DNA from 3 places in the Azospirillum ramasamyi genome. Region 2 is predicted to be linked to each of the others. Evidence: predicted binding sites of a transcription regulator. Region 2 holds the regulator's gene; each other region holds the start of a gene.
The links. Region 2 encodes HrcA, which represses chaperone genes, less so after heat shock. Its sites were predicted from a motif close to GTTAGCACTCNCCNNNGGNGAGTGCTAAC; they were not measured.
Positions count from the first base shown of each region.

Region 1 (2,270 bases), on a different replicon from region 2:
TTGGCCCCGGCGGTGGCACACAGCCCGATGGGCCCCTGGGCGAAGACCGCCACCGTGTCGCCGATGCGGATGTCGCCGCGCTCAGCCCCGGAGAAGCCGGTGGACATGATGTCGGGGCACATCAGCACCTCTTCGTCCGTCAGTTCGTCGGGGACGCGGGCGAGGTTGTTCATCGCGTCCGGCACCAGCAGATATTCGGCCTGGGCGCCGTCGATGGTGTTGCCGAAGCGCCAGCCGCCCAGCAACTTCAGACCATGGGCGGTGTCTGGGCCGTCCTGGGAGGGGCAGCCGCATTGGCAGGCGTTGCTGTGGCCGCTGGGGGTGATGGCCCCGGCGATCACCCGCTGCCCCTCGCGATAGCCGCTGACGGCGGAGCCAAGCTTCTCGATGATGCCGACCGGCTCATGCCCGATGGTCAGGCCGCGATTGACCGGGTACTCCCCCTTCAGGATGTGGATGTCGGTTCCGCAGATCGTCGTCGTGGTGATGCGGATCAGCGCGTCAAGCGGCCCGACATCGGGGATCGGTTTGTCGTCCAGCACGATGCGGCCCGGTTCGACGAACACTGCCGCTTTCATCATGACCATGGCGTTCTCCCGTTACGGTAGACGCCGGTTCCGAAGCTGTTTGGCGTGACCTTCGCAAACGGCCCGCGGCCGGCGATATGCTTCACACCGACCAGTCTAGCGCGGCCGGATGAGCGCCGCATTGACCCATGTTAATGGGCGGCGCGCGGGATCTGCATCGCTGCGCCGACGGCCATCTTGACGCCAGCTTGAGCTTGATTAGATTTCGCCCGCGCCGGGGTGCCGCCGCTGCGCCGCTGCCCACCGGATCCCGGCGCGCCCGAAGACCGTGTCCTGCATGTTGCTCCGCGGAGGATGTGTGAGATGCCGATGACCAGATATTTGCGCGCTCCCCCGGTTCGCCCGGCCTCGGCGTCCAAGTGAGACGGCCGTCAAGCTCAGCCGGGAAGACCCAAAGAAAAACTCGCACAGAGCATTAACCCGTGCCCGATATTTCGGACATGGGCAATCACCGCTTGAGATTTAAAAGAAATAGTGCTTGATTTTTTTCTTTAAAAATCCTCTTGACGACAAATATGCAGCGAGTAAATTCCCGCTTTGAAAGCACGGCCCATTCGGGCGTGCTTGAGAACCAAAGACATTCGCTTAGACTCAAGGAGTGTCACGCCATGAAGTTCAAACCGCTTCACGACCGCGTTCTGGTCCGCCGCGTCGAATCCGACACCAAGACGAAGGGCGGCATCATCATCCCCGACACCGCCAAGGAAAAGCCGCAGGAAGGCGAGGTCATCGCCGTCGGCGCGGGCGCGCGGGACGAGGCCGGCAAGCTGATGGCCCTCGACGTGAAGCCCGGCGACCGCGTGCTGTTCGGCAAATGGTCCGGCACCGAGGTGAAGATCGACGGCGAGGATTTCCTGATCATAAAGGAGAGCGACATCCTCGGCGTGATCGAGGGCGCCGCCGAACCCGCCGAGAAGACCGCCCGGAAAGCTGCGTAACAGGGGAGGAACAGGACCATGGCTGCGAAGGACGTGAAGTTCGGCTCCACCGCCCGCGACAAGATGCTGCGCGGCGTGGACATCCTGGCCGATGCCGTGAAGGTCACTCTCGGCCCGAAGGGCCGCAACGTGGTGATCGAGAAATCGTTCGGCGCCCCGCGCATCACCAAGGACGGCGTGTCGGTCGCCAAGGAAATCGAGCTGGCCGACAAGTTCGAGAACATGGGCGCGCAGATGCTGCGCGAGGTGGCGTCGAAGACCGCCGATCTGGCCGGTGACGGCACCACCACCGCCACCGTGCTGGCCCAGGCCATCGTCCGCGAGGGCGCCAAGTCGGTCGCCGCCGGCATCAACCCGATGGACCTCAAGCGCGGCATCGACATGGCGGTCGACGCCGTGGTGACCGAACTGAAGGCCCGCTCCAAGAAGGTGACCACCAACGAGGAAATCGCCCAGGTCGGCACCATCTCCGCCAACGGCGACCGCGAGATCGGCGACATGCTGGCCCGCGCGATGGAGAAGGTCGGCAACGAGGGCGTCATCACGGTCGAGGAGGCCAAGAGCCTGGAGACCGAGCTAGATGTCGTCGAAGGCATGCAGTTCGACCGCGGCTACACCTCGCCCTACTTCGTCACCAACGCCGAGAAGATGCAGGTGGAGCTGGATGATCCCTACATCCTGATCCACGACAAGAAGCTGTCCGGCATCCAGGCCATCGTCCCGGTGCTGGAGAAGGTGGTGCAGT
Region 1 is NZ_CP029830.1:859,788-862,057, reverse strand. It holds gene DM194_RS16350 (NAD(P)-dependent alcohol dehydrogenase) at 1-587, opposite strand, end outside; gene groES (co-chaperone GroES) at 1,196-1,525, shown strand; gene groL (chaperonin GroEL) at 1,544-2,270, shown strand, end outside.
Region 1: groES (co-chaperone GroES) is a predicted target of HrcA. The motif match lies at 1,127-1,155, and genes of this name have one in related genera.

Region 2 (2,270 bases):
GCTGGCCGAACACGGGTTCCAACGCTTCTTCTTCGTCAACGGCCATGGCGGCAACATCGCCACCCTGCGCGCCGCCTTCTACGAGATCTATGCGGAGAACCGGGCGCTGCGCGGCCGCGATGCCCCGGATCTGCGCTGCACCCTGGTGAACTGGTGGGAGAACGGCGAGGTCGGCCGCCTGTCGCGCGAGCTGTACCAGGGCAGGGAAGGCTCGCACGCCACGCCCAGCGAGGTGTCGGTCACCCAGTACGCCTATCCCGATTCGATCAAGAGCGCGGCGATGGAGCCGGAACAGGCGCCGGCCGGCGGATTTTACGATGCCCGCGACTTCCGCCGCCGCCACCCCGACGGCCGCATCGGCTCCGCCCCCGGCCTTGCCCGCCCCGAGCACGGCCAGCGCCTGTACGAGGCCGCGGTCGGCGCCATCAGCGCCCAGTACCGCGCCTACCTGGCGGAGCAGTAAGGACGCTCCATGGTCGCAGGCGAGCGCGGCAACTTCGCCCCGCACGTTGATTCGGCGATTGGACCTGCCTAAATTCGGACCGTTCGGCGGGATTTCCGATCCACGTCGACCGATTGCGAAACGACGGCCCAGAAAAGACCGCCCACAGAAAAGACGGCCCGACGTCCATGATCAACGAGCTGAACCAGCGATCGCGCGAGATCTTCCGGCTGATCGTCGACGCCTATGTGGCGTCCGGCGAACCGGTCGGGTCGCGCACCATTTCGCGGCGGCTTGGCATGGCCTTGTCGCCCGCGACCATCCGCAACGTGATGGCCGACCTGGAGGAGCAGGGGCTGCTCTACGCCCCGCACACCTCGGCCGGCCGCATCCCGACCGACGCCGGCCTGCGCATGTTCGTCGACGGCCTGCTGGAGATCGGGTCTCTGACCGAGGACGAGCGCGCCTCGATCGAAGCGAAATGCTCCGCCTCCGGCCGCGCCTTCGCCGACGTGCTGGGCGAGGCCTCCGCCATGCTCTCCGGCCTGTCGCACTGCGCCGGGCTGGTGGTGGCGCCCAAGACCGACCGGCCGCTGAAGCACATCGAATTCGTGTCGCTCGGCCCCGGCCGCGCCCTCGTCGTTCTGGTGAACGAGGATGGGCTGGTCGAGAACCGGGTGATCGAAGTGCCGATGGGGGTTCCCACCTCGACCCTGCAGACGGTCTCGAACTTCCTCAGCGCCAAGCTCGCCGGCCGCACGCTGGAGGAGGCCCGGCAGGAGGTTCTGCAGGAGATCGAGCAGCAGAAGACCCAGTTGGACGAGCTGTCGCGCAAGGTGGTCGCCGCCGGACTGGCCACCTGGGCCGGCTCCGGCGGGGCGAATGCCGGCCAGCTGATCGTCCGCGGCCAGTCCCGCCTGCTGGAGGACGTCACCGCCCTGTCGGATCTGGAGCGCGTGCGCGCCCTGTTCGAGGCGCTGGAAACCAAGGAGACGATGCTGCGCATGCTGGACGCCACCGGCCGCGGCGACGGCGTGCAGATCTTCATCGGGGCGGAGAACGTGCTGTTCAACCACTCCGGCTGTTCGATGATCATCTCCCCGTTCCAGAACAGCCGCGAACAGGTGATCGGCGCCATCGGGGTCATCGGCCCGACCCGCATCAACTACGCCCGCATCATTCCGCTGGTGGATTACACCGCCAAGGTGGTCAGCCGGCTGATCGGCTGACCGCCCACTCGCCTCACTCCCCGCCATACGACCAGGCAAGAATCGAGAAAACCATGAGCGAAGAGCAGAACAAGCCCGCCGACGCCACCGTGGAGCCGACCGAGGCCACCGCCGAGACCGCCAACACGGCCGCCGCCAACGGTGCCGATGCCGGTTCGCCCGAGGACCGCGTCGCCAAGCTGGAGGCCGAGGTCGCCAGCCTGAAGGACCAGCTTCTGCGCGCCATGGCGGAGACGGAGAATACCCGCCGCCGTGCCCAGCGCGACCGCGAGGACGCCAGCAAGTTCGCCGTGTCCAGCTTCGCCAAGGAACTGGTGTCGGTCGCCGACAACCTGCGCCGCGCGCTGGAGGCCGTGCCCGCCGAAGGCCGCGAGAAGGACGAGATGCTGAAGAGCCTCGCCGTCGGCGTCGAGGCGACCGAACGCCAGCTGTTCGCCGCCTTCGACCGCGCCGGCATCAAGAAGCTGGACCCGACCGGCGAGCCGTTCGACCCGAACTTCCATCAGGTCATGTTCGAGATCGAGAACACCGGCAAGGCCGCCGGCACCGTCATCCAGGTGCTGCAGCCCGGCTACACCATCCACGGCCGCCTGCTGCGC
Region 2 is NZ_CP029829.1:2,562,650-2,564,919, reverse strand. It holds gene DM194_RS12075 (creatininase family protein) at 1-463, shown strand, start outside; gene hrcA (heat-inducible transcriptional repressor HrcA) at 631-1,671, shown strand; gene grpE (nucleotide exchange factor GrpE) at 1,725-2,270, shown strand, end outside.

Region 3 (2,270 bases), 370 kb from region 2:
CACCAGCCTGCCTTCGCGATCCTGCCGGGCCGGGGGCTTGCAAGTCCCCTGTCCGATGGCCGGACGGGTGTCGGTGCAGGTCGCCAACCCGTCCGCTGCATTCTCCGCCGCCCTGTCCGCCGCTTTCTCCGCCACCATGCCGGACGTGCAGCCGACGGCATTACGGTCGCCCCAGCCTTCGTTCCAGGATTCTGTCCTGCGCTCCGCCGCCATCGCACCCTCCGCACTCTCCGCCGCCGGTATTTGCTAAAATTTTAGCGATCCGGTCGGGCGGGCGCTGTGACGGTTGTCACAGGGTCGCGGAATGCATGATGCCGGGCAGCGCTGCCGATGCCTGGAGGGCGAGGCAAAGCGCGCGAAGGGTCGTCAATGAATATGAAAATCCGCGGCGGCGTGGCGCAGATCGCCGGGAGTGATCAGGGTCTGGGTCGCCAGCCTCACCGAATGCAGCTTGCCGTCGAGGTTGCGTTGCCAGAAATCGAGGAAGCGCCGCAGGACGGGATATTCCGGCGCCTGATCCAGATCCTGCCACAGATAGGACTGCAGAAGGCCGGGATGGTCCGGCATGTGATAGAGGATCTCGGCCGTGGTCAGGCGGTAATCACGGAGCTGGAGGATGAGATTGGCCATGCGCGGTCTCCCATGCGGTTGGCGGTTCGATCGGGACTGTGCGGTGTCCGGTTCCTCTCATGCGGTCCCGGCGGCGGTGAGCCGGCTCCGGGACGGTGGGGCCTTCCATGACCCTTTGAAGAAATCCTGCCCGGCGACGATCCGCCCCGCAAGGGAGAAAGTTGTTTTTAATCAGCGTGTTAGCAGCATAAAGAGGCGAGTGCTGCCGGCATTTGCATCAAATTCCGAAACGAGCCTCTTGAATCCACAAACCGCTTGGATTAGCTGTCTGGCACTCGCCGGGATGGAGTGCTAACAGCCACGCCCGCGCCAATCAACGTCAGTCAGAACCAAGCCTTGATCCAAGGAGGCATTCCATGAAGTTCCGCCCGCTGCACGACCGCGTCGTCGTCAAGCGTCTGGAGTCCGACACCAAGACCAAGGGTGGGATCATCATCCCCGACACGGCGAAGGAAAAGCCGCAGGAAGGTGAAGTCATCGCCGTGGGCCCGGGCGCCCGCGACGAGTCGGGCAAGGTCGTGGCGCTGGACGTCAAGGCCGGCGACCGCATCCTGTTCGGCAAGTGGTCGGGCACGGAAGTGAAGATCGAAGGCGAGGATTTCCTGATCATGAAGGAATCCGACATCATGGGCGTCATCGAGGCCTAAGTCCTCCGCCCGTATCCTTCGAAATTTACGAATTAAGGGAATTGAGACATGGCTGCCAAAGACGTCAAGTTCGGCCCCACCGCGCGCGAAAAGCTGCTGCGTGGCGTTGACATCCTCGCCGACGCCGTGAAGGTCACGCTGGGCCCGAAGGGCCGCAACGTCGTGATCGAGAAGTCCTTCGGCGCTCCGCGCATCACCAAGGACGGCGTGTCGGTCGCCAAGGAAATCGAACTGTCGGACAAGTTCGAGAACATGGGCGCCCAGATGGTCCGCGAGGTCGCCTCGAAGACCAACGATCTGGCCGGTGACGGCACCACCACCGCCACCGTCCTGGCCCAGGCCATCGTCCGCGAAGGCGTGACGAAGGTCGCCGCCGGCCTGAACCCGATGGACCTGAAGCGCGGCATCGACCTCGCCGTCGCCACCGTCGTCGCCGACATCCAGGCCCGCGCCAAGAAGGTCACGACCAACGACGAGATCGCCCAGGTCGGCACCATCTCCGCCAACGGCGAAGCCGAGATCGGCACGATGATCGCCCAGGCGATGGAGAGGGTCGGCAACGAGGGCGTCATCACGGTGGAAGAGGCCAAGAGCCTGGACACCGAGCTGGACGTCGTCGAGGGCATGCAGTTCGACCGCGGCTACCTGTCGCCGTACTTCGTGACCAACGCCGACAAGATGGTCGCGGATCTCGAGAACCCGTACATCCTGCTGCACGAGAAGAAGCTGTCGGGCCTGCAGCCGCTGCTGCCGGTTCTGGAAGCCGTCGTCCAGTCCTCGCGTCCGCTGCTGATCATCGCCGAGGACATCGAGGGCGAGGCGCTGGCCACCCTGGTGGTCAACAAGCTGCGCGGTGGCCTGAAGATCGCCGCCGTCAAGGCTCCGGGCTTCGGTGACCGCCGCAAGGCGATGCTGGAAGACATGGCCATCCTCACCGGCGGCCAGGTCATCTCGGAAGATCTCGGCATCAAGCTCGAGAACGTCACCCTCGAC
Region 3 is NZ_CP029829.1:2,197,186-2,199,455, reverse strand. It holds gene DM194_RS10295 (hypothetical protein) at 1-213, opposite strand, end outside; gene DM194_RS10290 (usg protein) at 367-630, opposite strand; gene groES (co-chaperone GroES) at 987-1,277, shown strand; gene groL (chaperonin GroEL) at 1,326-2,270, shown strand, end outside.
Region 3: groES (co-chaperone GroES) is a predicted target of HrcA. The motif match lies at 898-926, and genes of this name have one in related genera.